Regions from separate parts of the Paenibacillus sp. FSL M7-0134 genome, predicted to be linked through region 2. Evidence: riboswitches for the same ligand, from Rfam matches in the RefSeq annotation. Region 2 holds a riboswitch; the other holds the start of a gene.
The links. Region 2 has a riboswitch for ZMP and ZTP ahead of NSQ58_RS02470 (TIGR01440 family protein). Riboswitches for the same ligand answer to the same signal wherever they lie in the genome.
Positions count from the first base shown of each region.

Region 1: another riboswitch for ZMP and ZTP. It lies ahead of NSQ58_RS18240 (bifunctional 5,10-methylenetetrahydrofolate dehydrogenase/5,10-methenyltetrahydrofolate cyclohydrolase); the one in region 2 lies ahead of NSQ58_RS02470 (TIGR01440 family protein).

Region 1 is NZ_JBBOXV010000002.1:538,115-554,245, reverse strand. Features, by position in the region: gene NSQ58_RS18265 (sensor histidine kinase) at 1-883, opposite strand, end outside; gene NSQ58_RS18260 (hypothetical protein) at 1,003-1,125, opposite strand; gene NSQ58_RS18255 (hypothetical protein) at 1,129-1,626, opposite strand; gene NSQ58_RS18250 (PadR family transcriptional regulator) at 1,604-2,149, opposite strand; gene NSQ58_RS18245 (fatty acid desaturase) at 2,438-3,499, opposite strand; ZMP/ZTP riboswitch at 3,713-3,797, shown strand; gene NSQ58_RS18240 (bifunctional 5,10-methylenetetrahydrofolate dehydrogenase/5,10-methenyltetrahydrofolate cyclohydrolase) at 3,909-4,775, shown strand; gene NSQ58_RS18235 (cyclodeaminase/cyclohydrolase family protein) at 4,772-5,407, shown strand; gene NSQ58_RS18230 (stalk domain-containing protein) at 5,635-7,137, shown strand; gene NSQ58_RS18225 (ABC transporter substrate-binding protein) at 7,257-8,249, opposite strand; gene NSQ58_RS18220 (winged helix-turn-helix transcriptional regulator) at 8,442-8,834, opposite strand; gene NSQ58_RS18215 (NAD(P)H-dependent oxidoreductase) at 8,978-9,652, shown strand; gene NSQ58_RS18210 (S-layer homology domain-containing protein) at 9,760-12,672, opposite strand; gene NSQ58_RS18205 (hypothetical protein) at 13,054-13,776, opposite strand; gene NSQ58_RS18200 (hypothetical protein) at 14,076-15,011, opposite strand; gene NSQ58_RS18195 (MerR family transcriptional regulator) at 15,404-15,820, opposite strand.
Region 2 is NZ_JBBOXV010000001.1:581,759-597,889, forward strand. Features, by position in the region: gene atpD (F0F1 ATP synthase subunit beta) at 1-373, opposite strand, end outside; gene atpG (ATP synthase F1 subunit gamma) at 495-1,361, opposite strand; gene atpA (F0F1 ATP synthase subunit alpha) at 1,576-3,090, opposite strand; gene NSQ58_RS02410 (F0F1 ATP synthase subunit delta) at 3,110-3,655, opposite strand; gene atpF (F0F1 ATP synthase subunit B) at 3,652-4,140, opposite strand; gene atpE (F0F1 ATP synthase subunit C) at 4,250-4,474, opposite strand; gene atpB (F0F1 ATP synthase subunit A) at 4,579-5,403, opposite strand; gene NSQ58_RS02430 (ATP synthase subunit I) at 5,433-5,813, opposite strand; gene NSQ58_RS02435 (AtpZ/AtpI family protein) at 5,806-6,060, opposite strand; gene wecB (non-hydrolyzing UDP-N-acetylglucosamine 2-epimerase) at 6,232-7,401, opposite strand; gene upp (uracil phosphoribosyltransferase) at 7,511-8,140, opposite strand; gene NSQ58_RS02450 (ABC transporter substrate-binding protein) at 8,497-9,762, opposite strand; gene NSQ58_RS02455 (carbohydrate ABC transporter permease) at 9,778-10,614, opposite strand; gene NSQ58_RS02460 (carbohydrate ABC transporter permease) at 10,614-11,495, opposite strand; gene glyA (serine hydroxymethyltransferase) at 11,670-12,920, opposite strand; gene NSQ58_RS02470 (TIGR01440 family protein) at 13,041-13,628, opposite strand; ZMP/ZTP riboswitch at 13,849-13,930, opposite strand; gene NSQ58_RS02475 (low molecular weight protein arginine phosphatase) at 14,009-14,593, opposite strand; gene NSQ58_RS02480 (manganese efflux pump MntP) at 14,698-15,258, opposite strand; gene NSQ58_RS02485 (L-threonylcarbamoyladenylate synthase) at 15,400-16,131, opposite strand, start outside.

The sequences.
Region 1 (16,131 bases), on a different contig from region 2:
TAACCACATTTGTCACTGCTTCCTTCATACACATACTAAGTACATTTTCATTCATTAATGATGTATGCTCCAGCTTCGGGTCGCCCTCCAAGGTCAATTCAATGTGAGCAGCCTTTAAGATCTGCCGAATACGTAACAGCTCATCCTCTAGTCGCATACCTCGCATTTGAGTAACCATTTCCCGCACCTCTTTTAACGCGCTTCTCGCCGTGAGACGAACATCGTTAATTTCAGCATGAGCACGCTCCGGGTACTGATCCATCAGTTTGCCCGCCAAATCGCTCTTCAGCCCGATGAGTGACAGCTTCTGACCTAAGGTATCGTGCAGGTCACGCGCAATTCTTTGCCGTTCCTCCAGCTTAATCAATTCCGATATTTTCTTATTGGCATCCTCTAATTGGACTTGGAGCCGATCGCTTTTGTTGCGATTAAAATTCGTAATCGGAAGGAGAATCACACCGATCAGATTGAGCAGGATAAAAGGAATCTGTTTAATAAAAACGGGATTCTGAGATACAAAACCGTAATTGATCAATCCAATCGTAATAACCATTAAAATGATATACAGCGTCGTAAATGCAGCCTTACTTTTAATATTACCGATCAGATAGGCGATAAATATGGAAAAATACATATAGCTAAACAGCAGTGTCATGGTAATCGATATGGCAATCTGTACACTGGTCCAAAAGTATATGAGCCAGCCTTTTGAGACAAAAGCCAGTACATAACATGCAAAGAATACCAAGATAATAGCAGTACCCAGAATAATATGACTTGTAGATGAAGAGCTAAAGTAGTAAAAGGGCAGGATATAAAAGACGACCCACACATAAGGACTAAGCCCTGTATTTCTTTGGAAAATCTGATACCACTTTTGCATTCTGCCACCCTCTTCTACTTCACATGACTTATATCCCTTATCTTATCATACCACTGTTTCGTCTGCTCGAAAGCACCAAAGGTAAAGCCTTTCCTGTGAACCGCAAATGAACACTTTGATTAGAAGCCGTCCATTTTGCGGGAACTGATCTCAAACTTAAGCCATTCGCTGTACACTCCACCCACTGCACCAGATCGTGCTTTGAAATGGGACTGGTCTATATTTCTGATCAGCTCGTTCATGAATTATACATACCTAACGTTATTAAATTTCTTTTCTATATCTTTAGCAAATTTTCCGCCCTCATCGGCTAAATGTTTTCTCATAAAGAATCCACCAAAACCATTTATCCATGCTGCAAAAGCCAGTAGCCGAGATGGAAAGTCCGCTCCAATCGTACAACTAAATTCGCAAGAGTTGTTATCAATAGGCGTGACCTTCATTTCCCATGGAACTCCAACGATGGCGGGTATCCATCGCCATATATATGCTTCTGTCTTGTCAGAGTAGAAACGCAAATGATCCTTTGTGTGCTCTTTTAATTGATAGTGCTGAACAATCATCTCATTCCCCATATTTTCCACATTAACCATATAGAATTCACCATCTTCAAAATAACTGCCCATTGCCTTGTGAGCTTTTGAAAATGATTCATATTCAGCTGGAGTCATCTCAGTTACCCATTTGTACAAATCCACATTTTTAGCTGCAATCTGCAATTTAAATTTCTTTGTCATTCTCATCTTCATTATCCTTCTTTCCTGTAATTTTTCTTGTGAGTTCATCGTGCCAATTCATAATCATTTGAAAATATTCTTTGCCAAACATCAACGTCGCGTGCTCATATACGCCCATCTCATGAACGTGCTTCTCTTCTATCAAGGCAAGCTTGTTATATTCACTGGCGACAGTAGTTTGAAAGCTGGCAATCAAACGAACAACCTCAATGTCGTCAAGATATTTATAGAAGAAAAGCTTACTCAAATACTCATAATTAAAAGGGGAAAAAGTACATGGTGTTTTTAACCATTCTATAAATTCACTCTTCCCTTTTTCCGTAATACCATATGATTTTTTGAATCTGCCTTCCTCTACCACTTCTTCATACTTGATAAGCTCCCCCTTTTCCATTTTTTTCAGCATAGGATATATGCTTCCGAAGCTGGCATCAATAAAGTTGGAAGTGCTTATCGTCATCTTCTGCTTGATTTCATATCCTGTCATATCCTTTTCGCAGAGGAACCCAAGTATTACATAAATCAACATAAAATCTATTCCTTCTTTCCTGGCATAGTGAATTATCCTTCTGAAATCAAAGGGAACTTATCTCTGTTTACATGTAGCTAATTTATATATATATAATCGAGATATATCGTTTCGATATATAGAATGTAAAGGTTGACAATCGATTTGTCAATAGCGCTTGCTAAAACAAAGAATGAAAGTACTGCATTTTCAATATAAACAAAAAAATCTAAAAGGATGTTATCCCTTTAGATTTCTAAAAGTAAACTGCAATTTTTCAACATCTCTTCAGAAGAGTTTTGTACAAAGTTATTTTCTTTCTGTGCTTACAACAGGTGTAGGGATGGGTTTCGTAACTGCAACACGTTTGCTGAGGAGCGGCCTCACTTGTTTAAAGGTCAAAAAGGTTTTCGTATTTTCATCCCAAAGTCGGAACTTCAAAGATTGCAGACTGCTACTTACTGTGATCGTGGTCGCCTTTTGAAGTAACGGTGTCGCTTCATGTGCTTTCTCCAAATTGTAATTTGGCACTTTAGGACTCAAGTGATGAACGTGATGAAATCCGATATTGCCCGTAATCCATTGCAATACTTTAGGAAGCTTGTAGTAAGAACTGCCTTCTACGGCCGCATTAATATAGCTCCACTCTTCATCGTGCTCAAAATACGAATCCTCAAATTGGTGTTGTACATAGAACAGCCAGATTCCCAACATACCAGATACAAAAAAGATAGGTGCCTGTACGAGAAGGAAGGCCTGCCATCCAATAGCCCATGACAACAGTGCGTACAATACAACGATGGATATATTCGTCACATAGGTGTTCATTTTTTCCTTGCGTTTGGCTGTCTTGATATTAAACCGATAGGAAATCAAAAAAGTATAGATCGGACCTAGTCCAAACATAACCCAAGGATTTCGATATATGTGATAGGCCAGCCGTGTCCATGTGGAAGCCTCTGTGTACTCTTCTACCGTAAGCACCCACATGTCACCTGTGCCTCTTTTATCCAGATTACTGCTGGTTGCATGGTGGATTGCGTGACTATTTTTCCATTGGTGATAAGGACAGAGCGTAATAATACCTGTAATCGTTCCCACAATGTCGTTCAGCTTGCGGCTTTTGAAGAAGGATTGATGACCACAATCATGAAAAATAATAAATGTCCGTACCACAAACCCCGATGCAACAATGGCAATTGGAAGTGTCAGCCAGTACGAAACCGACAGACTAAGATAAGCAGCATACCACAATAGGATCAGTGGACCCAAGGTATTGATGAGTTGCAGAACGCTGGATTTTGTGTTTATTTTCTCGTAGGGAGCCATATTTTTTTTCAATTGGGCTAATGGGAGTTGTGTCATACTCATTATGATCCTCCTTTAAAATGACGCCTATACCTTGATCCTGTTAGGCGTACATGTTGATCTAATCTCAGTATAAGGTAAAGCCTCTAGGCGCTGTAGTCATAAACGTCAGCTCGGGTATATGACATTTGTCATATAGACAAGTAACACAACCCGTTTTCCAAATGTTCGCGGGTTTCTTTTCTGATGATTATTTGTTAAAATATAAGGTATAATAACGCTGTATGTGACTGGCGAAGTCAGTGGAATGAACCACGAGGGAGCATACAAAAAAAGCGTACCGTTCGCCTGGGAGAAGTATTTGCAGAGGATTCGTCTGTCTTGACGACCTTGTGCAAATACTTTTTTTTCGTTTTAAGACCATGACACCCTGTTGATAAATCATGCGATAAATTCAGAGGAGGCTCGGACTATGGCTATAATCATGAAATCCAAAGAAGCAGCAGAGCAAGTATATGCAACGATCCGTTCACAGGTAGAAAAAATGAAGCAGCAAGGACACCGTCCCCATCTGGCGACCCTATTGGTAGAAGGCGATCCGGCATCTGCATACTATGCCCGGACCAAGCAAAAAATAGCGGAGAAGCTGGGCATCTCATTTCATCTCCATACTTTTGATCGTCATGTTAGCGAAGCCGAGCTACTGCACCTGATCGGCAGTCTGAACGATGCATCCCATGTACATGGCATTATGCTGGAACTGCCGCTTCCCCAACATCTTTCTGCCTCCGTTATTAAACAATCCATCGCCCCCTACAAGGATATTGATGGAATAACACCTGATAACAAGCTGGCTACCGTAACAGGTGACGCCGGACTATATCCCGCAACACCTCAAGCCTGTATCGAGCTGCTCAAGCATTACGGTCACACCTTGGCAGGCAAAAATGTCACGCTCGTGGGCATCGGGCAGACAGTGGGACTTCCCCTTTTCCACATGTTGCAAAGAGAAAATGCCACCGTTACCGCCTGTCATGCAGGTACGCGTGATATTGCAGAGCATCTGAGCCATGCAGACATTGCCTTCGTCGCAGTCGGATGCCCTGATGTGATTACGCAGGATATGGTCCATCCCGGTCTGATTCTCGTGGATGCAGGAATTAACGAGACACTGGAAGGAAAAATCGTGGGTGACGCTGCTTCAAACGTGGGTGAAAAGGTACATGCCATTTCTCCGGTTCCCGGCGGTGTTGGCACCTTAACGACTGCGATTTTGTACAAAAATCTGCTCAAAGCGATACATCTGCAACACTACTCCAGAGAGGTGGTCTATTCATGAGTGAACTGTCTTGGAACAATTCCATCGGACATTTTCTGAAAGAGACTGCAAGTGCAGCGCCTACCCCCGGCGGAGGAAGTGTATCCGCACTAGCTGCGGCACTAGGCGCGGCTATGACCTCCATGACCGCCAACCTTTCACAAGGAGAAAAATATGCGCACATCCATGAAAAAATCACGGACGTCATTAGCAGCATGGGAAGATTGTCTACACATTGTGAGGAACTAATGGTCGCAGACATCCAATCCTTTGAACAGTACATGACCGCGCTGCGTTTGCCCAAGGAAACAGACGAAGAAAAGCGCTATCGTACCCATTCCCTACAGACAGCGGTGATCGCTGCCATTGAGGTACCCATGCGCCTGCTGGAAGTATGCCGGGACGGATTGTCGCAAGCCTACAACATTGTGGAAATGTCCAATAAAAATGTGATTTCAGATCTTGGCATCGGCGCGATCCTGTTCGAAGCAGCAGCTCAATCTGCCCTGCTTACCGTCGACATTAACCTTGCTTCGCTGAAAGACTTGGATGTCAAATACTCCTATGAAACCAAGACAGCCGCACTCATCCGTGAAATCGGACAAATCAAAGAACAAACCTTGTTGATGGTACGCAGTCGAATAGCGAATTAGTCTGCTCATAACCGTGTTTAACCTGTTCTAACCAACATATTTCTGCTTACTCGTTAAAAGAAATAGCCTCCAAATCCATCTCTAATCGTGGGTTTGGAGGTTATTTTATTGAAATTCATACATTTTGGAAAACTTTTCTATATTATATACGTCTATGGATAGGGGGATATTCTCGAAGGTATCATTTTTTATCTTATACACATTGATCAAGAAATGAGGAAAATCGTATGAAAAGACGGACTCTATTACTCAGTATAATCACGTTATTGTTATTCAGTTCTAACGCGTGGGCGAACGAAAAGGAGTCTACATCCCATATTCGTTCCTATGATTCTGGGAGTCTGATTCAATCCGATGGAAGCTTGTGGCTGTGGGGCTATAATCAATCCGTACCGACTCGTGTAGAGGGTAAGTCGGACGTTGTAAAAACATTTTCTAATATCATCAACGAGGGCGATCTGGTATTTTCCTTACAAGACCACTCTGCTTGGTATGTGCCTAGAAATAATATTGCTGAATCCGTGAAATTCGTTCCTCTGGAAGGATTACAGAACCTCGCAGCTGTAAGTAGTTTGAATGATCATGTGCTCGCTCTGAGCAGCGAAGGCAGCATATCTTCCGCTGATCGACTCGACAATGGAAACATCTCTAGTCCTTTTCAAACCCTATCTGGCCTCGACGAGGTTGCCAATATAGATAGTTACTATGAGGAAAGACCGGATTATGAGGAACGCTGGATATTTCTAAAGAAAGACGGCAGTGTGTGGAAAAATACAAAAGCCTTGCAGGGCTTCGAACCTATTTCATCATTAAAAGATATTACGGCAATCGCTAAAAACATAGCCTTAAAAAAAGATGGCACCGTGTGGACGTGGCCCAAAGAATTTGATAAAAATGTAACTCCGTCCGAAACTCTATCCGTATCGCAAATTCAAGCCTTATCGGGCATCAAGACAATCAAGGCCGATAGGTATTCCAATCTCGCGATTGATCAGCAAAGTCGACTTTGGTTCTGGGGTGCTACAGTTACAGGTTACTCAGATAATACAACCTATCACAACGAAAATACCCCTGTACTATTAACAGGAGTAAAGGATGTTAAAGACGCCTTTTTCGCCGAACGCTCCATACTTGCCCTAACCACTGCTGGGAATGTATATGTTGCGTCTCTAGATGGTGAAAAGTTACCATCCAATGCCCCCTTTACATTACTTGCTAAAAATATTCAAAACATCAAAGCAGGTCCACGGCACGTAATCATGCAAAAAGCAGATGGCGCCCTATGGGGCTGGGGTGTCAACAAACACGCGCAGCTCGGTATAGGGGACTATGAGTTTCTTTATAGTTCACCAGTTCCTGTACAAAAACCGATTCTTGTCCGTCTCAATGGTTCGCCTGTCCCTCTGAGTAATGGTGCCATTACCCGCAACGGGCAGGCTTTTATTCCCCTTCGTTCTGTTTTTGACAAACTGGGGGCCGAGATCGCTTATGATTTCAACAGCAAAATAGCGAATATGAATCAGTCTAAGACAGAAGACCATCCTGTCTCTCTAGAAGTAAATTTCAAAACCAGCCAAACAAAAGTGAACGGTAAAGCCGTAAAACTCACCAATCCGCCCTTCATGGTGAATGGAATTGGTTATCTTCCACTAAGGCTACTCAGCGAAACGCTGGGGGCCAAGGTAGATTGGATACAAAAAGAAGATACTATTGAAATTACAACGAAATAGTAAATAAAAACCAGTCCAAACATGATTCGTGTTGGACTGGTTTTTTATGCTATATACTGCGTGTATTATGCGACTTCCCATCTGTTTTGGACAATTCGTCACAACGCAGAATCTCACACCTATTGTTTAACTTTATTCTCTTTTTCTCTTTCGACCAGCATATCTACGATCATATCAATTTGCCCGGTAATAGCGATTGGATCATAGCGATAATACGTATCAAAATCGTTAAAGAACACTCTATTGTTCTTCACCGCAGGAAGATTCCCCCACACAGCGGACGATTTCAGTTGCTTGAGCGCGTCACCCTTTTTCTCCGGGTCATACGTAGTCAGGAACATATAATCTGCGTCATACTGTGGCAATACCTCCATCGAAAGCTGCACCGTTTGTTCCTTGGAGTTAGCTGTTTTCTTTGGCATATTCAGTTTAAGCGCATTGTACACGGCTTGTCCGCCCCGCCCCGCATTGTCGCCAAAGATCCAAAGTGCGTGCTTGTCCGTCAGCTCATACAGACCGAAAGTTGCCTTTTCGTCAATCACACCTTTAAGACGTACGCGACCTTCAGCGGCCTTTTTATCAAATGCAGCAATAAATTGCTCAGCCTTCTCCTTTTCCCCGGTGATATCTCCGAACAGCTTGACCGTATCATAGATATTAGTCGTCGTACCGTACGGAATGTACAGGGTAGGTGCGATTTTAGACAAAGCCTCATAATTCGTATCCTTCATAACCACGATCAGATCGGGTTTGAGTTCCAGCGTCTTTTCCAAATTGGTCGGATCACCCACCTCTTTGGTTCCTTTTTCCTTCAGCAAATCGGTCAGAAAAGGATTTTGAAACGCAGTCGGCTCCACACCCACCACGTTAGCACCCACGGACAGCAATTCTCCACCGTAAAAATCCGTTACAATGCGCTGTGGCTTCGCAGGAATTTGAATATCCCCTTTAACCGTTTTAAAGCTTCTAGTCTCTCCAGTAGAAGCCGACTCTTGCTTATCTCCTGAAGATGAAGCCGGATTACTTCCATTATTATTTCCGCCGCAAGCGCTGATGAATACAGACAATACAAGTAACATAGCTGTTATCATAAAATACGATTTTCTTTTCAACTGATTAGCCCCCTATATATTGTGAAGATGATCTTCCCGATACACATGATAATGATTATCAATATCGTAAGAAATATATCAAGCGTCGTCCTTACTGTCAACTGAAAAACGAACTTTGCATCATTTCACTTTAAAAATGAAAAGACCTGCCAAAATGATGGCCAGGTCTTCTTTGTGGAGCCGTCTCAAAACCTACACATTTGGGCTAGGTTGCTGGAGGCTGCTTTCTGGTGATCGCTGTTTTGTTTTATATTCTTCTCCCCAATCCTTCATCAGGTTAATAATCGGGATCAGCGTTTTTCCAAATTCAGTTAGAGAGTATTCGACCTTAGGAGGAACCTGTTGGTAGACTTCACGGTGAACGACTCCGTCCTCTTCCAGCTCGCGCAATTGGAGTGTCAGCATACGCTGAGTAATTCCCGGACAGATCCGCCGAAAATCACTAAATCGCTTAGTCCCATACATGAGATGATATAAAATAATCCCTTTCCATTTGCCCCCAATCACGTCCAGCGTGTACTCAACAGGACACGCCTGATCATTTCCAGCGGTACATTCCCCAAAGCCGCCTTTCCGATTGCGCATAGGCTTTTCTCCTCCTTGGTATCATTTTATATACTACAGCACATTAATGTGCGTACTTCAAAAACAATCATGTATATTCTAATATTAAGCATGTTACTTGGTAAGCGTCAATTTTAATCACATCCATAAGGAGTGGAATAACGATGGAAACCTTAACTACTACTAAAGATCAAATCTTATCTGCATACGAGTTCAGACATGCAACGAAGGAATTTGATAGCCATAAGAAAATTAGCGATTCTGACTTCGACTTTATTCTTGAAACAGGCCGTTTATCCCCGAGTTCGTTTGGCTTTGAACCCTGGAAATTTGTTGTCGTTCAGAGTAACGCTATGCGTGAGAAGCTGCTGCCTTACTCTTGGGGGGCCCAAAAACAACTGCCAACAGCCAGCCATTTTGTACTCATCCTCTCTAGACTTCCTGAAGATATGGTAGCCTCATCCGATTATATCAAGAGTATGATGGAGAACGTGCAGCAATTACCCGCTGAAGTGATTCAAGGCAGAGAGAAAGTGTATGATGCCTTTCTAAAGTCAGATTTTGGGCTGGAGGAAAATAAAAGAGCCTTGTTCGAGTGGGGCTGCCGACAAACCTACATCGCACTGGGCAACATGATGACTGCCGCAGCTCAAATCGGCATTGATTCCTGCCCTATCGAAGGTTTTAATAAACAGGAAATCGAACGCATCCTCTCCGAGGAAGGCATTATGGATGCCGAGCATTTCGGTATTTCTTGTATGGTGGCATTTGGATACCGTCTCAACGAACCGCGTGGCAAAACTCGGCGATCTGTAGATCAGGTTATTGAATGGGTGTAAAACCTTTTTTCTAAAACAAAGGGGCGTCCCGCAACCATTTCCATGGCTGTTGGGACACCCCCTTTTCATAAAACCTCAAGTCTTAAAAATTCTGTCATTCCAAACCCTTACTTATAAGTTACTTCTTCCGCGAAATAGATTTCCTTTAAACGATCCTTTACGCGCTGAATTTCATCTGCTGTTAACGGAGCTGTAGGATGCAGCTTAAAGTTCCTTCCAGTGACATAGCTTACATCTGTGTTCTTACCCAGATTGTAGGCCATCTTCGGAACCGGATTTCGGGTATAGTCAGTAAAGTCAATAATGGACCATGCCGCATCTCCATCCTCCTTGGATAAAATAATCCGCTGTGAGGCGTTTTCAGTCCACAAGTAACGCAGATTGGCTGGTGAATTATTGGAGTCCATAACTGCCTTAAAACCTGAGCCTCTAAACATGAGTGAAAACTCCGTATGATCATTACTCAATCCAGCTATCGATTCATAAATCTGTTTCAGCCCGTCCACGCCCACAATCTCAACCTCACGGTCAACAGGGAAGTGCTTCACAAAGTTTTCCCATATTTGAGACATGTTATGGTTTTTGGCAAGCCAGTTGACATCCAAAATAATGGACATGTAATTTACTGTATTCAAACGTTGATACGGGTTATCTAAATATTGCTGTGCTATATACAGTTGTGGTGCCGCATCCGTTTCCGTCACATATGGATCACCTGGATGGAGAGTCCAGCGTGAAGAATCTTTGGTATAACGCGACCCGATGGGATCAATCGAAATCGAGTTCATAAATACGATACCGCTATTATTTGTAAGCCCCTGTGCCGGAACAATCGGATTATCCTTATGGGACCAGTAAGGCATCAAAGGTGAACCCTCACCATACATGTTGTTCACATTATACTGTGTAGCCGACCACCCCATCGCTGAGGTAATCTTAAAATGATCCTTAAGCCATTGGGCCTGCTCAGGATTCACCGTAAAGCCGGTCAATGATTTAGGCAGATACTTCCGATATTGGTCTGTATCCATACTTTCAAACACCGAAGGTGATCCCAACGAACCAGATTGGTGCAGCTCATTGAGGGCATTATAACGATACATATACAACCACTCGTTCATCTGTGCTTCCCATTCAGGAAGATCAAACAGATTATTCGGATACCCATCCAAAATCCCGACTTCATCGCCATACTGATCCACGTATTCCAAAACCTTTTTAAGCTGCGGACGATTTGATTCCACAAAAATAAATCTATTTTCCATGGCCCACGTCACTTTTAAGTTGGTACCAAAGTGATCCATCAGCAATTGACGCGACTGCTCAATTTGCTCTACCGTGGTCGTACTGCCCGCATCTTTTCCCTGTAGCATCATGGAGATAGCAAAATATTGCTTTTTGCGTGCTCCTGGTACTACAGTTAACTCGGCATCGGATATGAAGTGAATTCCCTGAGAGGGTGATTCAACCTCAATCTTGAATGGAATGACAGAGTTCAATGCAGGAATCAGATGCAGGTTGGCAATATGTCCATCCTCGTCAAATATCCCTCTGGAATCCTCTATACGAAGCTTCAAGTCTGACGGCAATAGACCGGACGGTATGACCTCTCCCTTTGCATTTTGAAATACATAGGGCATGCTCCAGGCTGTAGGGTCTAGAGTAGTGGCCTGTGAAATGGTGTACGTCGCCAAGTATACGGACCTGATTACACTCGGGTCCTCTACCGGAGGAGTCTTCCCTTTCACGATCAGCTTGGTCTGTGCTTTAAGTACCCGATAAGGTTTAGCAATGGTGACTTCCATCTCTACAGGAATATAACCATCAGCAGCAGGTATATTTTCGGAATGCGCAATTTTCCCATGTTCATCAAATACACCTAATGTATCACTAAATGTGTAGGTGACACTTGTGACGCTAACAGCGGGAATGCTTACCAAGTGCCCTTTATTGTAGAGATCAAAGGACAGCTGATACGAAGGATACGTTTCCGGTTGATTGACCAACTCGGGCGCCTTGATTACTACCTCATCCACCACGAAATCCGACGAATGATCCGGTGGTTCTGACGGAGTCACTGGCGGTATGATTGGTGGTATCACTGGCGGTGTCACTGGTGGTATCACCGGTGGTTTGGGACTAGGTTCTGGTCGTATAATTGGCGGTTCCGGCTTCGGCTCTGTTGGTGTTACCGGAGATACCGGTGGATCGGGTCTTGGACTATGGCTTTTAGGCTCTTCGATCTCCGGATTCGCACGCTGGTGACTGATTTCCGGCGCCAGGTCGACCACGATCTTCTTCGATTCCGTTGGACTGGCTGGCTGATTCGTCATTGCAGTTCCATTTCCTAATGATTCCAGCAGACGCTTAGCACGTTCTCTCAGACCGTCACCGCCTAGCCATATCCGATATGCTACCAGTGTAGCATCCTGCCGTCTCACAGACTCTTTGGGATGGAAATAATGATTCGTATCCCCCTCGATCAGCTCCAACCGTTCCATCAGCCATACGCTCGTTTGTGCATAGTCTGATATATCAGCCTGATCCACAAAACTAGATCTATCGGAAGCGCGGGTATCTTCAGAAACGCCGAAATACCTGGCATACCACACCGCCATATCCTGACGGGTCATATTATGCTTTGCACCGAATAACTGATCACTAATTCCCTTGGTAATGTTCTCTGCTTGCAAGGTCTGCACATAGGGTAGAGCCCACGGTGACACATCACTAAAAGAAGCAACGCTTTTGTTAACCGAAGTTCGTTTTAAGGTTTTAACGAAAATGCTCGCCCATTCCTGCCTCGAAATAAAATGCACAGGTCGAAAACTACCATCCTGATAACCCGTAACATACCCTTGAGCAGCCATGGCTTCAATTGCATCAGCTGCGTAGGAATGTTCGATATCGTTAAAGACCCTATCTGCAAAAACAGGCACAGTATGTATACAGAACAACCAAACAGCCAGTAAAGCAGCGATGTACTGCCTAATTTGTTTTAACTTTTTTTCACATTTCATATTATTTGGATCCTTGCACCTCCTTTACGATATAGCATCAGGTCACTTCCACCTGCACTTCTGTTTCAACTCTGAAAATTATCTCTTTTGTTTTCAAACGGATTTCATTTCAATTAACACCAAACTGTATATACTTGAATTATCGGAATAATATCCCTAGGATTGAATAAAGACAGCAAAAAAAGTAGTTATAGATTACGGTTCCATCCGTAAAATTGTCATTATTTTAAAGGCATATATCCCGATCTTTTAAAATGGTTTTCATTGGGAATTAAATTTCCAGCATTTTTTCATTACTAAATTTTCTAATGCGAGCATCACAATAAAAAAGATAACATCATGTATAAAGCACCATACACAATGTTATCTCTTCTTTTGTTTTTATTGGCTATCTCCATCAGCTGTTGATTCTTTGTTGCCAGCACCCTTAAAAACATAATAATAACCTTCTGAAATCCCATCTTGCGGATAAGCTGCAGGATCTTCGCTGGTTACTTGACCTACAAGCTCCCGATTCTTAAACGTGTGAGGACCTTCCTCTATTAGCGCCTCAGCAGACATCCCACTGATAAGTCTTACGGTACTGGACCAGAATGTAACTAAATATATATCGTTAGCATTAAATTGAAAGCGTCCTTCACTGGGTGTCCCCTCATAAAACAGCTCAGACAAAGAAGACGCTTCTGACCCTCTCATAAAAATTTGAATATCACTAGTTCCATTCCATCTATGAGGAATTCCGCCTCTGGGATTGATATACTCTACAACCTCAGGCTCTTGATCGCGAAGAAAATCAGTAACTGTAAATTTGTACACATCATCCGTTATACTCTCGGTTACAACTCCAGTTGTTTTCCCTGTTTTATAGCCACTGAAATCTCCATACACATTTGGGGTTTGACTTAAAGCTGCAAAAAACCTTTCCTGATCCATATATTCGACTCTTCCAGGTACCGCAGTCAATCTATATGTCTTGACCTCAGTGCCCTTGTACTTATCCCAAGTATATTCTGTAGCTGCATAAGATACTCCACTGTTCCAGCTCACAGATGCCACCATGAGAATACCTATCATCAATAATAATGGCCATTTTTTCAACACCATACCCTCAACCTCTTTCTCAAAGTACACTCAAATCATTAATAGCATTATAGCTTTTCAATAATTCTATTAACAGTTAAATATTAGAAAAAAGTGTGGATAATTTTTGTCACCTATGAGCTACAAAATTTCCTTGAACAACTGGCAGCCCCTGTCCACTTTACTTTATGATGGATGGGTAGCAGAACATAATAAAGGCATTATGGAGAGAGAATACTGGGGTCTATAACGGCTTTCTTCCAAGCTAGGATTTTCGGAAATTTATACGTATTGGTATCAAGTTAAAACATGCATTGAATAAGCTATTTCCCTGTATTCTGCTGATCGGTTGCTGCTTTGAGACGTTTTTCCATTTCCGTAGACACCATAATGTTTAACAGACCCATGAGATTATTTGTCTCATCTCTTGCTTTTCGATAGGCCGCAGTGAAGACTTTTTCATTTGCAGCAGGATTTTTAAGATCGCTCAGTTTCTTCCACTCCGGTTTGACTCGTTGATCATACATATTGTACAAGCTGATGTCTGTGGGGGTTTGTGCAACAGGCAGTACAGATTCAAATTCCGAGGCAACCTTAAAGAAGCCCAGCGCGTTTTGGACAGATGGACTAGAGTAATCATGCGTCTTCATCGCTTCTTCTAAAATATGAAGTCCCTCGCGTGACAAATAGAGCATTTTGACGAGTCCTCTTTCTGTATTAGAGGTTTCCTCCCACTTCTTGTAGGACTCACCTGGAGCAACTCCCTCTGTAAAAAAAGTATAAGCTTCATGAATAAATTCATCTGTATTCAGGTGGATGGGCTCTTCTGTATATAAATTCACGACAGAATCACTGTAATTTGCAATGTTTACCTGTTTCCCGGTTGGATCGGAAACCCGCCGAATCGGATGATCCGGTACTCGTACCAGTCCATAACGATCCGCAAAGGTAAGAAGCTGCTCCTGCGTCGTATTTAACCCTATTTGTCCTGCTGGCTGCTCGGGTTTCGTTGCTTCTTTAGCCACATCTGAGTACGTCTTCCCATTACTTTTTGCAGCTTGGTCTGTAGTATTGCTCACAATACCATCCACACCAGCCTGTTCCGCATTGTCCGCCTTGGTATTCTGTGTAGTCGTAGTCGTTGCTGCTCCAGTCGTAGATTCACCTTCAATTTGCTTTTTGGAGTCACCGCATGCGTTCAGCATAGCAGTTAAACTTATTACAGCAGTCAACAAAATAATATACGCTTTTGCCTTCATTCAGTATCTTCCTCATTTCCTTATGTATCATTCTTTATACCTTCGCGGTCTGATTGTAACCTTCAATAATATGGAATTAATCTTATCAAAAAATAAAAATGAGGGAATACTGGACCATACTCCTGATTATCTTCGATGATTCTATAGTAATTCGTTGTTTTCTGAACTAAAGTCGTGGCTCTCAACCTATATAATGGGCAAATTGCCCGTTGACTTTCGGAATACTTGATCCTCGGTGCTACTCCTGCCTGTTCAAGTTACATTATAGTTGGTTCCTAGTTTTCAAAAGCCGATCGTTCTGTTTTAAATCAGTAGGTTGTAGTAAATCGAATATTACAAACGAAAGCACCTGTAATTCATATAGAAATGGATGAATTACAGATGCTTTTCTATTAGTTAGTAAAGAGACTCCCAATTTTATTGTTTTTATGAATATTTTCCGTTCCGGCTTCCAACGCAGTTTTGTAATATGAGCATTTATGTTCAATTACTTCCATTGTTTTTTTAAGTTCTTCCATTTGTACTTCTACAGTAGCTTTTCGTTCCATAAACATGTCATATCTTTGTTGTAGTGTGGAATCCCCACCAGAACACCAATCAATAAAATTTTTAATTTCTTTGATCGGCATCCCGGTGGATTTTAGACATTCAATTATTGTTAAAGCGTCGATATCGGATTCTTTAAATAATCTTGTTCCGCTAGATGTCCGTTCTACAAAAGGCATAAGTCCTTCCTTATCGTAGTAACGTAAGGTATATGCTGTAAGATTCAATTCTTTTGCAACTTCGCTGATAGAATATGTCTTCATCATGTATCTCCTATTTTTAATGACATAGACTTCGAGTTAACTCTAGGGTGTAAGGGGAATTCTATCAAGTTATTTGTTGAATGTCAAAGTCCCCTTATAGGAAAAGTAGAATCAGATGCAATCTAACGAAATATAATTAGCTGTAATGAACCTGAACCTGTACGAGCAGAAATTCCCAAAAGGAATATAAACTTGCGCTTGACTTAGAGTTAACTATAAGGATTAACATTGATTTGCAAGAGAAAAAGTATAAATGGAAATGAATGAAGGGTAACTTCAACCGACTTCAGCTAGTTTTCAATTTATACCGA
Region 2 (16,131 bases):
GCTCATCGAAAGAAGGAGCTTGACGGTGAATCGGATTTCTAGCCGTTTCACTCATATCAGCACCATTATCAATTGGCGTTCCAAGCACGTTAAATACGCGTCCAAGAGTAGCTTCGCCGACAGGTACTGAAATAGGTGCTCCCAGATCTATGGCTTCAGCCCCACGAACCAAACCATCTGTGGAAGACATGGCAATACAACGCACACGGTTGTCACCTAGATGTTTTGAAGCTTCGAGCGTCAGATCAATTTTGACTCCGCTCTCCAGCACAGTCCCAATATGAATGGCATTCAGGATTTCCGGAAGTTGTCCACGTTCGAACTCAACGTCGACAACCGGACCCATGATGCTCACTACGCGTCCTTTGTTCATCTTTTGGTTTCCCTCCTACAAGCTTGCACAGCCGCAAATCGGAACCACTCTGATTTGTTTTGCGCCCGCAATTTATCATAATAGTGTAGACCCTGCTATAAAACAGTCGCAACAAGCCTGATTAAGACTGAGCGCTTGCCCCTGCAACGATTTCCGTAATTTCCTGGGTAATAGCCGCTTGACGAGCACGGTTATAGGTCAAGGAAAGCTCACCAATTAACTTGGAAGCATTCTTCGTAGCAGATCCCATCGCCGTCATCTTCGCTCCCAGTTCACTAGCTTTACCATCCAGCAAAGCGCCGTAAATGAGCGTTTCCGCGTAACGCGGCAGCAATACTTCCAGCACTCCTTCTGGTGAAGGCTCATACTCATAGTTAATTGAGGATGAAGCTGTAGCTGAATCCGGTGTTGCCATTGGTAACAGACGGTCAACTGTTGGAATTTGAGTCAATGCGTTGACAAAGCGGTTATAGCATAGATAAAGCTCATCAAATTCTTTAAGTTCAAAGCCTTGTACAGCCTTGCTTGCAATTGTTTTGATATCTGCAAAAGCAGGTGTATCCGACAGATCTGTTACCGATTCAGCGATAGGAAATTCACGACGTCTGAAATAATCCCGTCCTTTTCGTCCAATGATGAAAATCACAAATTCATCCTGTGAACGGTGACGTTCAGAAATCGTCTGCGTAACCTGTCGTAAAATATTGGCGTTATAACCACCAGCCAGACCACGATCAGATGTAATGATGAGATAAGCAGTCTTTTTAACCGGACGCGTTTCCAGCATTGGATGCTTGATGTTATTCGCTCCAGAAGCAATACTACTCACAACTTCCTTAAGCTTTTCCGAGTAAGGACGAGCCGACTCCGCTTTCTCCTGAGCTTTTCTCAGCTTGGATGCAGCGACCATTTCCATCGCTTTCGTGATCTGCTTCGTACTCTGCACACTTTTAATCTGACGTTTAATCTCGCGCATACCTTTTGCCATGATTTCACCACCTTTAAGCTCCAGCAAAGCCAAAGCTAACTTCGTAAGCAATCCCTTAGCTTGGGCCAAGTCCAAGCACTTCGTAAGATTCAAATCCAGCCGGACATATGTTAAAGGGCCTGTTATTGAGGGTAAAACATGCCAAGGAAGCCAAAACCCGGAGGGCACGCTTCCTTAGTACATCTTTCATCATAAACAGGCAAATTCCAATGTATTAAACCGACGTGGCGAATGATTTTTTGAATTTCTCGATAGCCGCCTTCAAAGCCGCTTCGTTATCAGCAACCAGGTCTTTCGTGTCGCGGATAGATTGAAGCACGTCTTGATGGTCAGACACCATGAAAGACAGGAAGTCTTTTTCAAAACGTTTTACATCCGCTACAGGGATATCATCAAGGAAGCCTTTTACAGCAGTATACAAGCTCACTACTTGTTGCTCTACAGCAAGCGGTTGGTTAACACCTTGTTTCAAAATTTCCATCATGCGTGCGCCGCGATCCAGACGGGCTTTTGTGGATTTATCCAAGTCGGACCCGAATTGGGAGAACGCTTGAAGCTCTCGATATTGAGCAAGATCCAGACGCAGGGAACCTGCTACCTTTTTCATCGCTTTAATCTGAGCTGAACCACCTACACGAGATACAGAAATACCTACGTTGATCGCCGGACGTTGCCCTGCATAGAACAAGTCAGCTTCCAAGAAGATCTGTCCATCCGTGATGGAAATAACGTTGGTTGGAATATATGCAGAAACGTCGGAAGCCTGTGTCTCGATGAACGGCAATGCGGTAAGTGATCCGCCGCCCAACTCATCATTTAGCTTCGCTGCACGTTCCAGCAAGCGAGAGTGAAGATAGAAAACGTCACCCGGATATGCTTCACGACCCGGTGGACGACGCAGCAACAGGGACAGTTCCCGGTAAGCTGATGCTTGTTTAGTCAAGTCATCATAAACTACAAGGACATGCTCGCCTTTGTACATGAAATACTCACCCATGGCGCAGCCAGAGTAAGGAGCAATGTACAGCAATGGTGATGGTTCGGAAGCAGATGCCGTAACGACAATCGTGTATTCCAGCGCACCGTGACGACGCAATGTTTCAACAACTTGAGCTACCGTGGATTGTTTTTGACCAATAGCGACATAAATACATTTCATGCCGTTACCTTTTTGGTTCAAAATTGCATCAATTGCGATAGAAGTTTTACCTGTTTGACGGTCACCGATGATCAACTCACGTTGACCACGACCAATCGGAACCATCGCATCAATAGCTTTAATCCCCGTCTGCATAGGCTCATGTACCGATTTACGGGCCATAACGCCTGGAGCCTGACTTTCAACCGGACGGAATTCTGTTGTAGCAATCGGTCCTTTACCGTCTACTGGTTGTCCCAGTGGGTTAACTACACGTCCGATCAATGCTTCCCCTACAGGGACCTGCATGATTTGACCTGTACGTTTTACTTGACCGCCTTCACGAATGTCGGAGAATTGACCCAAAATAACAACACCGACATTGCTTTCTTCCACGTTGAGCGCCAAGCCCAATACGCCAGTGTCGAATTCAACCAATTCACCGGCCATAACTTTTTCCAGTCCGTAGACGCGGGCAATACCGTCGCCGACTTCAACAACAGTGCCGACTTCAACGACCTCGATATCATTTTTATATTGTTCAATCTGACTTTTAATCAATGAACTGATTTCCTCAGGTTTGATACTCAAGTGTGTTCACCCCTATCTTCTATACTCGTCTGTTAAAGGATTTCTCGAGACGATCCAGCTTGCCGGCCAGACTGCCGTCGTACAGTGTATCGCCGATAACCACTTTCAATCCGCCCAGTAGACTCGGGTCCACTATATTTTCCACACGGATTGTTTTATGTTCACGGGCTCCGAATTCCTCGGCTACCGCTGTTTTTTCCTGATCACTTAAAGCATAAGTCGAATACACCTTTGCATGAGCAATTCCCAGCTTGTATTCCTGAATATCGAGGTATCCGGCAAGGAGAGATTCGAACAAATCTGCTCTACTACGCTGAATCAACAGCTTGATCGTGTTAATTAGCGAGGCAGAAAGCTTGCCTTCAAAACTGTTAGCCAGAACTTGAAGCTTGACCGCTTCCGTAATGTTAGGAGAATTAATGAATTTACGGATTTCAGCATCCCCCGATACAGCCTCTACAAAAGCACGTAGCTCCTGCTCGGTTTCCATAATGGTCTGTTCCTGCTCTGCCACTTCAAACAAAGCTTTCGCATACCGTTTGGCTACTACCGTATCCCGGCTCATGCTTTGCCTCCTACCTCTTTAAGGTATTGGTCGACAAGCTCTCCCTGGACTTGGTCTTCCTTGATTTCCTTTTGAATCAGTTTGGAAGCAATTTGTACCGAAGCTTTACCCACTTCGCTGCGCAGTTCGGCAACCGCCTTATTACGCTCGCTTGTGATTTCACGAACAGCTTCGTCTTTCAGGCGGACAGCTTCGTCTTTAGCCTGAACAATAATTTGCTCCGCTTGTTTGTTACCTGTTTGTTTTGACTGCTCAATAATGTCGTACGCTTCCTTACGTGCCTGCTGGAGAGCCTGCTTTTGCTCCTCAACATAAGCAGCAGCCTGTTCACGCGTCTGTGCCGCTTCATTCATTTGCTGTAATACAAGCTGACGGCGCTTCTCCATAACGGAAAAGAGAGGTCCGAATGCATAACGCGTCAGTAACCAGTACAAGATCAAAAATGCAATGATTGTGAAAACGATACTTGTCCAATTTAAACTCAATTGAAGTCACTCCTTTCCGGTGAACGTCGGTTCTGGATCTTTCATGTTCAAACGAACAAAGAAGGCGCGGATGGCTGTGCCTTCCCCGCCAAACCTTGCTTCCATTCAATTAAGCACCTGCGTAGAAAATGAATGCCAGAACGACCCCGATGATTGGCAGGGCTTCGACCAGACCTACACCGATAAACATTACCGTTTGCAACGTTGCTTTTGCTTCAGGCTGACGAGCGATACCTTCAACTGTTTTACTTACGATCAGACCGTTACCAATACCTGCGCCCAAAGCGCCCAAACCTACTGCGATTGCAGCTGCGATATATGCCCAAACTCCCATTTTAAAAATCCTCCTTAGTGATGTGTATTTATATTGTACATGTATTTGCAGTTAAGAGCGAAGCGTACTCCTGAACTTAACTAAAAACCGGAAAACGAGCTTGTCTAATGCTCTTCTTCATGCGTGTCAATGGACTGCGAAATGTATACAAACGTCAGAATCGTGAAGACGAACGCTTGAATACTGCCGACAAAGATACTAAATCCTTGCCAAACAACGAGTCCCAATACGGAAGCAATCCAGCCTCCTACACCAAGTGCTGTCAATTTCAGCAGAACACTGATCAAAACTTCGCCGGCAAAAATATTACCGAATAGACGCATACCATGTGTCAATAGTTTTGAGAACTGCTCAATCAAGTTAATTGGCAAAAAGAATGGAAATGGCTGAACGTAATGCTTGAAGTAAGCTTTGGTATTGCGGAAGATTCCCAGGAAATGAACCAGGACAAAGATCATTAAAGCGAGTCCAATGGATACCCCTGCATCTGCAGTAGGTGATTTCCACCAGCTGATGCCTACATGGGCAGCTTCGCCTGGGTGAGACGCCTGTGCTTGTTCTAATGCTTCTTTGACTGGAATGATTTCATGTCCAAATACTTGGGCACTTTGCGCATTATCGAATTCGGTCACAATCCCGAACGGTAAGCCCAGCATATTCCCCACGAAAATGAACATGATCAGCGTCATCCCCAAGGAGAGGAATGGCTTCCCTTTTTTCAAATCCATCGTGCTGGTAATCAGTCCTTGAACGAATTCTACGACCCATTCCATAAAATTTTGCAACTTGCTTGGATTGTCCACAGACAAATTGCGCGTTGCAGCAAATGCCAGTCCAAATACAATCGCACAAGTCACAATAAGCATAATAATGACGGACAAGTCAATGTTAAACCCGCCCAATTGGATAATCGGTGATTCATGCAACATGTTTTCTCACCCCTTTCTCAGTTGAGCCATCATTTTTCCTGAAGCGCGAATATGATGCCTATAATTAACAGAAGAAATTGTCCAGTCACCAGGCTTGCCATTACAGCGATCTCATGGAAATAGGCCGGAAATTCTATCGCCAGCACCACTGCCAAAATTGAGGTCCCTAATCGAACGCCAAAGCCAATACCAAACACTCTCTTCTTTCTTTCACCGGCGGCCGCACTCGCAACCTGTCGAATTTTGTAGGCCATATACAGCACATTTAGACAGCTTACTCCCGTTCCCAGAATGATTCCGTGAGCAATGTCACGATGTTGGGGCATGAAGGCGGAGACCAGGAAACACAGAGCCATAATACCAAGCGCTACGATCCATAACATTTTTTGCATACGGGTCATCTCATTCATGGTTATCCCTCAGTACCTTTCCGATCACAAGGGCAATACTTAATGCGCCTACAACCAAGCCTGCGAGAACGCTTACGCCAATCCAAATTCCGGAGCCACCAAGTTTGGCATCAAGCCATTTTCCTGCATAGAAACCACCCAGTGTGCATATCGCCAAATCAATGCCGATCGCGCTCACCAGTCCTATAGCCTTAAAGGCATTTCCGGTGTTATTTCGGTTGTTGTTTTGCTTGGAAGGTTTGACCACTTTTCCATGTCACCCCTGCAATTCCAGTCCATTTTACTTAAATATAAGATACTTTGTCAATTGAGATATTTTAGTGCCCTAAAGTATAAAATCAAACGACAAAGCATCTTAAATTGCTGTATCCCTTGGTAACCGTACAGTTTAACTGTATGCTTGCCTTGTAAAGAATAATTATATCGGACGAACACCTTTTGTGAACATTGTGTGAAATTCTTCAGGGCGTTCGGATTGAACACCATAATGGTGCAAAATCGCATTGACAATTCTTACTGATGCTTGTCCATCGCCGTAAGGATTCGCTGCTTGGCTCATAGATTCGTACAACGCGGAATCTGTCAAAAGTGCCTTGGTCCGATTGTACACGTTCTCTTCACTCGTACCCACCAGTTCCAAGGTGCCCGCTTCAATTCCTTCCGGTCTTTCAGTCGTATCACGCAGCACCAGAACAGGTACTCCGAACGAAGGCGCTTCTTCCTGAAGCCCACCGGAATCCGTAAGGATCAGATGTGTATGTGGGTAAAAATTGTGCAGATCCACAACATCCAGCGGATCAATCAGCTTAATACGCGGATGGTTGCCTAAAATCTCAAATGCAGGTTCCTTCACAGCCGGACTCGGATGAACCGGGTAAACAATAGCGATATCCTCAAACTCATCCGCAATTCGCTTAACCGCATTAAAAATCTGACGATGCGGTTCCCCTTGGGATTCCCGGCGATGTGCTGTCATAAGAATCAGGCGTTTGCCCTGAGCCCAGTCCAGTACGGGGTGCTCGTAATCCTGGCGAACCGTATACTGAAATACGTCAGTTACTGTATTGCCTGTAACATATATTCGCGATTCAGGCTTATTTTCCTTCCGCAAATTTCCAGCAGATAAAGAAGTAGGCGAGAAATGCAGATCAGACAGCACGCCTGTGAGCTGACGGTTCATTTCTTCAGGATATGGAGAAAGCTTGTTCCACGTCCGCAAGCCTGCTTCCACATGCCCTACTTCAATCTGCTGCATAAAGGCTGCATAGCTGGCGAGGAAAGTGGTCAGCGTATCGCCGTGAACCAACACGATATCGGGCTTGGCCTCACGCAATACAGGTTCCAGACCTTGAAGTACCCGCATGGAGATTTCATTCAGTGTCTGGCGATCCTTCATTACGTCCAGATCATAGTCAGGGTGAATATTGAAAACTTCCAGAACCTGATCAAGCATCTGGCGATGTTGAGCCGTAACGCATACCACGGACTCGATATGCTCCGGGTGACGCTGAAGCTCCAAAATAAGAGGAGCCATCTTAATCGCTTCCGGACGCACACCAAAAATTGTCATCACTTTGATTTTGGACATTTTCTGTTGAACCCCTTTTCATAATAAATGTCCGCTTCACAGATCTTCCTTATTCAGAAAAACGACCTGTCATAACGTCCATAGATTTTGCCGAACCGCCAAAGGCAGTCTACTTGGTTCCGTACAAGCGGTCTCCCGCGTCACCAAGACCTGGAATGATGTATCCATGATCATCCAGACGCTCGTCCAATGCAGCGACGTAGATGTCTACATCAGGATGCGCATCCTGCACAGCTTTGACTCCTTCAGGAGCAGCAATCAGATTCATCATTTTAATTTGAGTGCAACCTCTCTTTTTCAACACATCAATCGCCGCAATTGCCGAGCCCCCCGTTGCAAGCATCGGATCAATCACGATCAATTCACGCTCAGTTACATCTGTAGGCAGCTTCGTATAGTATTCTACGGGTTGCAGCGTCTCAGGATCGCGGAACAGTCCCACATGGCCTACCTTTGCTGCAGGCAGCAGCTTTACTACGCCATCCAGCATACCCAAGCCTGCACGCAGAATCGGAATAAGACCCAGCATACGTCCTGAAATCACTTTACCTTCTGTCTCAGCAACCGGTGTCTGCACCGTAATGCTTTCCAGCGGGATATCCCGTGTAATTTCATAAGCCATCAATGTTGCTACTTCATCCACCAGCTCGCGGAAATCCTTGGTGTTTGTCCGCACATCGCGGATAAATGTAAGTTTGTGTTGGATCAAAGGGTGATCGCAAACCACCAGTTTCGCCATAATATATTCCCTCCGGTATTATCGTCACGTTCTTTCGCGCCAGCATATCGAACTATCCTGAGTCGAAAGGATCTATGTAACCTATTTGTACAAACCAAATAAGCACAGATGCAATGCGTGCCTGTAAATCCTGTTTATTATAACATTCCCTTGATTGATTTAACACCTGCCACCGCAACCTTTTGTCAAGGGAAAGATATGACATGTAAAATACTTATTAAGACCACTTCACGTGTGACTTTCGTCACATAAAAACACATCAAAAAGGCCCTGACGGCACTTGACCGTCAAAGCCTGTGGACTTTAAGCTTCCTGCCCGACCTATCCCCTTTGCATCCTCATGCAGCGCTATTCTTTTATCTATACTTCAAATTGTCCCATGCTCCCTGAAATTGCTGAAGCATTTCATCCTTCGTGATAACCCCTGCAATATAGGCTTGCATACTACTGCTTAAATCCTGATTCAGCCCCTTCGGGAAGCGTTGGAAGTTCCAGCTCCATATCTTGCCTTCCCTCACGTGCCGAGATATTTCTGCACCTAGATCGCCTGTCGTCTCGTCACTGGACGTGATACTTTTGAAGGCGGGAACAAACTTAAATTCCTTGGTGATATAATGCTTGCCTGTTTCTGATGTGACCAACCAATTGAGGAATTCTTTTGCCTCCTGCTTCACAGGCGAATTTTTGTTGACCACCCAGTTCGAGGCTACTCCGACAGCGAGTCTACCTCCTGTGGAGGGATCATTGTCTATAGGAGCAGGCAGAATACCCAAATTCAAGTTAGGATTAATTCCATCCATTTGCGGTTGCGTCCAGTTCCCCTGGTGCATCATAGCAGCCTTACCTGTCGAAAACAGTGTCACTTGTGTATTGTAATCCGTAGTGAGCGGATTGCGGTTTCCATATTTTATAGTTAGGTCAAGCAACTTCACCCACTGATCGAACACGGGGTTACCGGGGATGCGAGCCGTTCCTTTGTTTAAATCCGCAACATAACTTTCCGGGTTCGGCTGTCTGGCAAACGGGATATTGATAAAATGGTTCCCCAGAACCCACCATTCCGCATACCCGTTAGCAAAAGGTATAATCCCTGCCGCTTTCAGTCGCTTGGCTGCTTCTTCCAGTTCATCTATCGTCTGAGGCAGTTTGGTTATGCCCGCTTTTTTGAACAAATCCTTGTTATAAACAAAACCAAATCCTTCTAGGTTCATAGGCTGTCCATAAATCTTACCGTTAACCGTCATCGGCTTACGAGCGAAATCGTCCAGATCCTTCACCCATGGCTGATCCGACAAATCCTCCAAGTACTCCAGCCACGTATCGCGGTCCTGGTAGCCCTCATTTGTAAAAATGTCCGGCTGATCGCCTGATGCGAATTTAGCCTTCAACGAAGCACCGTAGTCCGTACCACCACCGACAGATTGGATATCCAGCTTGATGCCAGGGTGCGTTTTTTCATATTCTGCCTTCAGCTTGTTTAACGGTTCCGATATCTCTACTTTGAATTGATAAATGTGTATCGTTTTCGTCTCACTCTGTTGAGCCTTCGTATTTCCACAACCTGCAAGTGTACACGCGAGCAGCACCATCAAGGAGATGACAAGTAACGCTGTTTTTTTCATCGGTTATCCCTCCCATCAGCCTTTGACCGCACCGGCTGCAATGCCAGAAACGATGTATTTTTGCATCACCAGAAAAAACACAACAACTGGCGCGATCCCCAATACCAGTGCTGGCAGCGCCAAGTCCCATTGCTTGGTGTACTGACCAAACAACATATAGGTTGCAATCGGAATGGTGCGCAACTCAGGATCATTCAAAATGAGTGAAGGCAACAGATAGTCATTCCAGATCCATAAGGTGTTCAAAATAAGTACGGTTACGAACATAGGCAGCAGCAGTGGACAAACAACGCGAAAGAACACCCCGTACCGGGATGAACCGTCCACCCTTGCCGCCTGCTCGATCTCAATAGGTACCGTTTTAATAAAGCCATGAAAAAGAAAAACGGACAAAGGCGCTCCAAAACCCAGATAACATAAGATCAGTCCCGGTATACTGTTGTTCAAGCTCAATACGTTGGACACTTCCATAAGCGGCAACATAATTGATTGAAAAGGGACTACCATCGCAGCCACAAGCAAACCGAATAGGCAACGATTAAAAAGAGTGTCATGCCGAACCATCTGGTAAGCGGCCATTGAGCTGATTAGCAGCAAAAGCGCATTACTGACGATCGTGACAATCAGTGAATTCCCCAGTGCTGTGGGAAAGTTTATTTTATTCCAGGCGTTAGCATAGTTTTCAAAACGGAAGGTTGTCGGCCACGAAGCGGAATGGGCCAAAATGTCGCCAAAGGATTTAACGGAGTTTACGAGCAAAAAATAGAACGGAACCAGAAAGATTAACCCGATCACAATAAGCAATAATTCAGCAGCCCATGTGCCCAAACGATAGTTTGACGTTTTTCCCATTACATTTCGACCTCCTTTTTCTTCGTGAGACGCACCTGAATGCTGGTAATGATCGCAACGACCACAAAGAAAATCATAGCTTTGGCAGTCCCTAATCCAAGTCGATTATTTGTAAACGCTTCATTATATATGTCCAACGCTACAGACTCTGTCGACTTGAAAGGTCCCCCCTTCGTGAGAGCCAAATTCAACTCAAATACTTTAAAGGACCAGGATATCGCCAGGAACAAGCAGACGGTCACCGCTGGCATAATAAGTGGCACTACGATATGACGCAAAATCTGTCTTCGGCTTGCACCGTCGATTTGGGCCGATTCAATAAGGGCATGCGGGACATTATTTAACGAGGATATGTAAATAACCATGAGATAACCTGCATATTGCCATACAAACACAATGACAGTTCCCCAAAAAGCAGTTGGCCCATCACCCAACCACGGCAGTTTAAAAAAGGAAAGCCCTGTCGCCTCCCCTACCGCAGAAAAGCCGCGTACAAATATAAATTGCCAGATAAAGCCGAGCAGCAAGCCGCCAATCATATTGGGCATAAAAAATACAGTTCGCAGTGCATTACGGGTACGCAACGGTTTGGTAAGTGCATAGGCTAGGAAAAAGCCAATCAGGTTTGTCAGAATGACACCACATACAGTAAACCGGACCGTAAACCAGAACGCATTACGGAAATCTGGATCATCCCTAAAAATATGAATATAATTTCCTAGTCCGAGCCATCGGATATTTTCAGATACTCCATCCCAGTTCGTCATGGAATAATACAGACCCAGCAGGAACGGAATGACCATAATCAAGACGAAAAACAACGCCATCGGTCCCACAAATACGAGTTGCTGCAATAATTGCGCGGATTTTCTTTGACTCAATGCAATCACTCCTTTGTCGTAGATCATGAAGGATAGCGCGCGTAAACCCTTACTGTAATCGCTTATTACCCAAAAATGTAAGTTTCGAGTCGTTCGGGAGCAAAAAAAGGCTGTTCTCCTCCGGCTTATGGAAGGAAAACAGCCTTTAACATAAAGATTATGAATATCGATGAATTAGTATTGAGTTCCTGGATAGATCGGGAACTTGTCTGTCAACTCGCCAACCGCTTGGCTTGCTTTGGACAATACAGTATCATCTTTCGGGTTTTTAAGGGTTTCAGCAATGATTTTACCGATTTTGACCATAGCCTCTTCATCCATACCACGAGATGTTGCAGCAGGTGTACCAATACGAATTCCGCTTGTTACGAATGGACTGGTCGGGTCAAAAGGAATCGCATTTTTATTGACCGTGATGCCCACGGAATCCAATACATGCTCCGCTTCTTTACCTGTGATATTCAAATTGCGCGTATCCAACAGCATCAGATGGTTATCCGTACCACCGGATACAATGTTAATCCCCTCAGCCAGCAGTGTTTCAGCCAGCACCTGTGCGTTGCGGACTACGTTTTGCGCATAGGTTTTGAACGATGGCTGGAGCGCTTCACCCAAAGCAACCGCTTTGGACGCAATCACATGCATCAGTGGCCCCCCTTGAGTACCAGGGAAAATAGCTTTATCAATCGCTTGCGCCCATGCTTTGCGAGTCAGAATCAGACCCCCACGCGGACCACGCAGCGTTTTGTGTGTTGTTGTTGTTACAAATTGGGCATGCGGAACTGGACTTGGGTGAATTCCCGCTGCCACGAGACCCGCGATATGTGCCATATCCACCATAAACAGAGCGCCTACATCATTGGCAATGGAAGCAAAAGCTTCAAAATCAATAGTACGCGGATATGCACTCGCGCCAGCTACAATCAGACGAGGACGATGCTTAAAGGCTGCCTTGCGCACTTCATCGTAGTCGATGCGGAAGTTGTCTTCGCGTACACCGTAAGCAGCAAAGTTATACAACAAGCCGGAAGCGTTAACCGGACTTCCGTGTGTTAAATGGCCACCATGCGCCAGATTCATACCCAGTACAGTATCTCCAGGTTTGAGAGCTGCCAAATACACCGCCATGTTGGCTTGTGCTCCAGAGTGAGGCTGCACGTTAGCATGCTCGGCGCCGAACAATTCTTTTGCGCGGTCACGTGCGATGTCTTCAACGATATCTACATGCTCACAGCCACCATAGTAGCGTTTGTTCGGATAACCTTCAGCATATTTATTCGTCAGCACGGAGCCCATGGCTTCCATTACTGCTTCACTGACAATGTTCTCGGATGCGATTAGCTCGATATTGTGGCGTTGTCGTTTCAGTTCAAGTCCCATTGCTTCCATCACTGCCGGGTCACTTTTACGCAGGTGTTCCATCATGATTGATTACTCCCTCTCCATAGTCAATTGTTGGGTATACAAGCAAACGCCTGCTCCTCTGTTGGGTACCTCATCATCAATGCAAAAAAGATTAGTACAAACATGCCGCCATGCCAAATGCTAATCGCAGTTTCCGCCGACTTCTTGCTCCAGACTGTACACCGCCCGTTGTCCGCCAATAAGTGGAGGACGGGTGAACGCTGCTGTCACACGTGCTTCGCCAATCCAGCGAAGGCTTGGGCGAAACGGAACAGCAATGGGTCGCAGATGCATGCCAATCAGCGTTTCGCCGATGTCTATCCCGGCATGAGCCTGCACGTTCGCCGCCAAACACGCGTCGCTCATAGAACGATAGGCGACGGTAGCCATAGAGCCTCCTGCTGTACGAACAGGAACAGCTGCAACCTCCATCAGTCCCAATCGCTCCAGCACAGCCCGTTCAACGACCAGCGCTCGGTTCAAATGCTCACAGCATTGAAACGCCACATCAAAGCCATACTCCCTGCGAACAGACTCTACTCCAGACAACAGTTGCTGAGCCACATCGAGCGCTCCCGCCGTACCAATCCGACTTCCAGCCACTTCACTTGTGCTAACGCCGATAACCAGCAGGCGACCAGCCTTGAGACTGGCTGCTTCTGCGATTTCCCGCACGACAGAAGTGGTCTGTGCTTCCAGCGGAATCTCATGATCTAATTGTTCCACCATTGGAACCTCCTTTGGTTGAACAGCCTCTCAGAGACTAGGCACGGTCTCATGCCCCAAGTTCAACACACTCTCTCCTGATCACAATCTGACTATATTATAGCCGATGTTTCAGATTTCGAGCAGAAAAAATGGAAGAATCTTTAATGGAATCAACTCTCAGCTAAAAATCTGGCATAACTTGTATATGAAAAAAAGAGCAGTCCACACCTATGTGGAATTGCTCTTTTGCCCAGGCGACCGGCCGTATATCCGATGCTCCATCGTGGTTAATCCCACTTTTGTCGCCAGTTACATCGGATTCTCATTTTTCCACCTTATCTTAACGGATTAACCGCCGAAAATCAACAGATTCCGTACAAAACAGATGAGTAATACCAATTTTATTCGGAAGATGCCTTTAGCTTGTCCAGCAGCTTATGCAGTGCCGTACGGATTTCCGCAGCTGTGACATCGTAATCTTCTCGCGAACCGCCAAACGGATCAGAAATATCAAAGCCCGGAATCCGTTGGTGTAATTCAATCATTCGTTCACGCTCCTGCGCCGATAGCTCTTGTCCGAGTGAAGCCATCAACTGCTGTGAAGCATATAAACTATCCAACTCCTGTACATCATTCAACACCGCATCCCGGTTCTCCACATATTCCTTAAGCGTAAATACTTTGCCCGCCGTTTGGGGAAAGCGCTGAATTACGTGCTGTTTATGTCCTTGCGTCAAGGTTAAGATCAGATGCGCCCACCCGGCAAGCCCGTCGCTCAAAGGGGTTGAAGTGATCTGATCGGATATATCATGATCACGTAGAACCGCCTCTGCATGTCGGGATATCGGCGTGCCTTCCATCGCGGCTACTCCCGCAGAACGTACTTCCAGTTCTAGCCCATGCTCAGCAGCCAACTTACGCAGCATCCCTTCAGCCATTGGACTGCGACAGGTGTTCCCTGTGCATACGAATAAGATATTCTTCAACGTTTTCACCCCCCGTATGTTAAAAAAATATATAAACAGAGGATTACTATAATTCTAATCCCTTACTATAATCCTGCATTTATTTTACACTGTCTACGCTAAAATCAAAACATAAACATAAAGCCGAATGCCAGCAAAATGGCACCGCCCACTGCTTCTCCATAATCTCCTAGATTGCGGCTGACCTTGCGACCCAGCAACAGGCCCAACATCGCCATTGCTCCCCCGCAAAAACCAAACGCCAGAACGGACAGCACCAGATCACTCTGGAACATACCCAGTGACACTCCTACAGAAAATGAGTCAACGCTCACCCCAAGTGCAAACAGCAAAAGGCCTAAAGGCGAACGATGATCCAATACCTGTACGCCGTCCCCTTTAAAGGAATTATACACCATATGCCCGCCCAAAAGGATGAGTAGACCCCCTGCGAAGTAGGCCGTCACATGACCTAATAAAGAACTCATATAATGGCCTGTGAACATTCCCAGCAATGGCATCAGAATGTGAAAAAAGCCAATAACAGTACTGATGCGCAGCACGTCTCGCAGACGTATCCCCTTCATGCCGATCCCTACGCCCAGCGATAACGCATCCATTCCTAGCGCTACCGCCATGATCAGAATCGTTACAACCTGCCCGGCATGGGCAGAGGCTGCCAGCATACTCCATCCCTCCATTATCCGTCTGTTCTTGTACACGTTATGCGGACAAGGGGCAAATCAGTACAAGCATACACTGAAAGTGCCCAATACCAAGACGAGGAGAGGAGAAATTTAATATAAGAGGCTCTGATTCGACAGAAGCTACAAGCGGACGATTCGGTGACCTGCCGCTTTAAGCAGGCGGTTCATGACGGCGTCTCCCAATCCTTTCGGCGGACAGGATTCCGCCAAAATGTAGGTGACGCCGTCCTCGTCGCAGCGGCGCAGCACGCCGTACAGGCGCTGCGCTGCCTCATGGAGCGCGTCCAGCTTGCCTAGCGTGTAGACGCGCTCTCCGGCGTAGCCGGCGGCATGCTCGTCAAACGCGAGCACTGCCGTGCGCTCCCCGCGCGCGGAAGCCTCCGCCAGCGCGGCGCGAATCCAGCCCGTCACCTCAACGGACGACGGGCCTTGTACCACGCTCAAGCGGCCTCGCGGCGCGTAGTGCGTGTACTTCATGCCCGGCGAGCGCGGCGCTGGGCTGTCCGCGTCTTCCCCGGGCGTAGCGGCCAACGCCGGGTCCAGCACGACAGCGCGAGCAACCGCAGCGAGCTGCTCAGCCGTCACGCCGCCGGGGCGCAGGATGGTGACGGTTCCGTCGTCACCCGCCTGCACCACCGTGGACTCCAGCCCCACCCCCGTGGGACCTCCGTCCAAAATGCCGCCGATTCGGCCCTCCAGATCCTCCCGCACATGCTGTGCAAGGGTGGGACTGGGTCTTCCCGACCGGTTGGCGCTTGGCGCAGCAAGCGGACAACCCGCTTCAGCGATCAAACGAAGCGCTATCGGATGATCCGGCATGCGCACACCAACCGTGTTCAGCCCGGCTGTCAC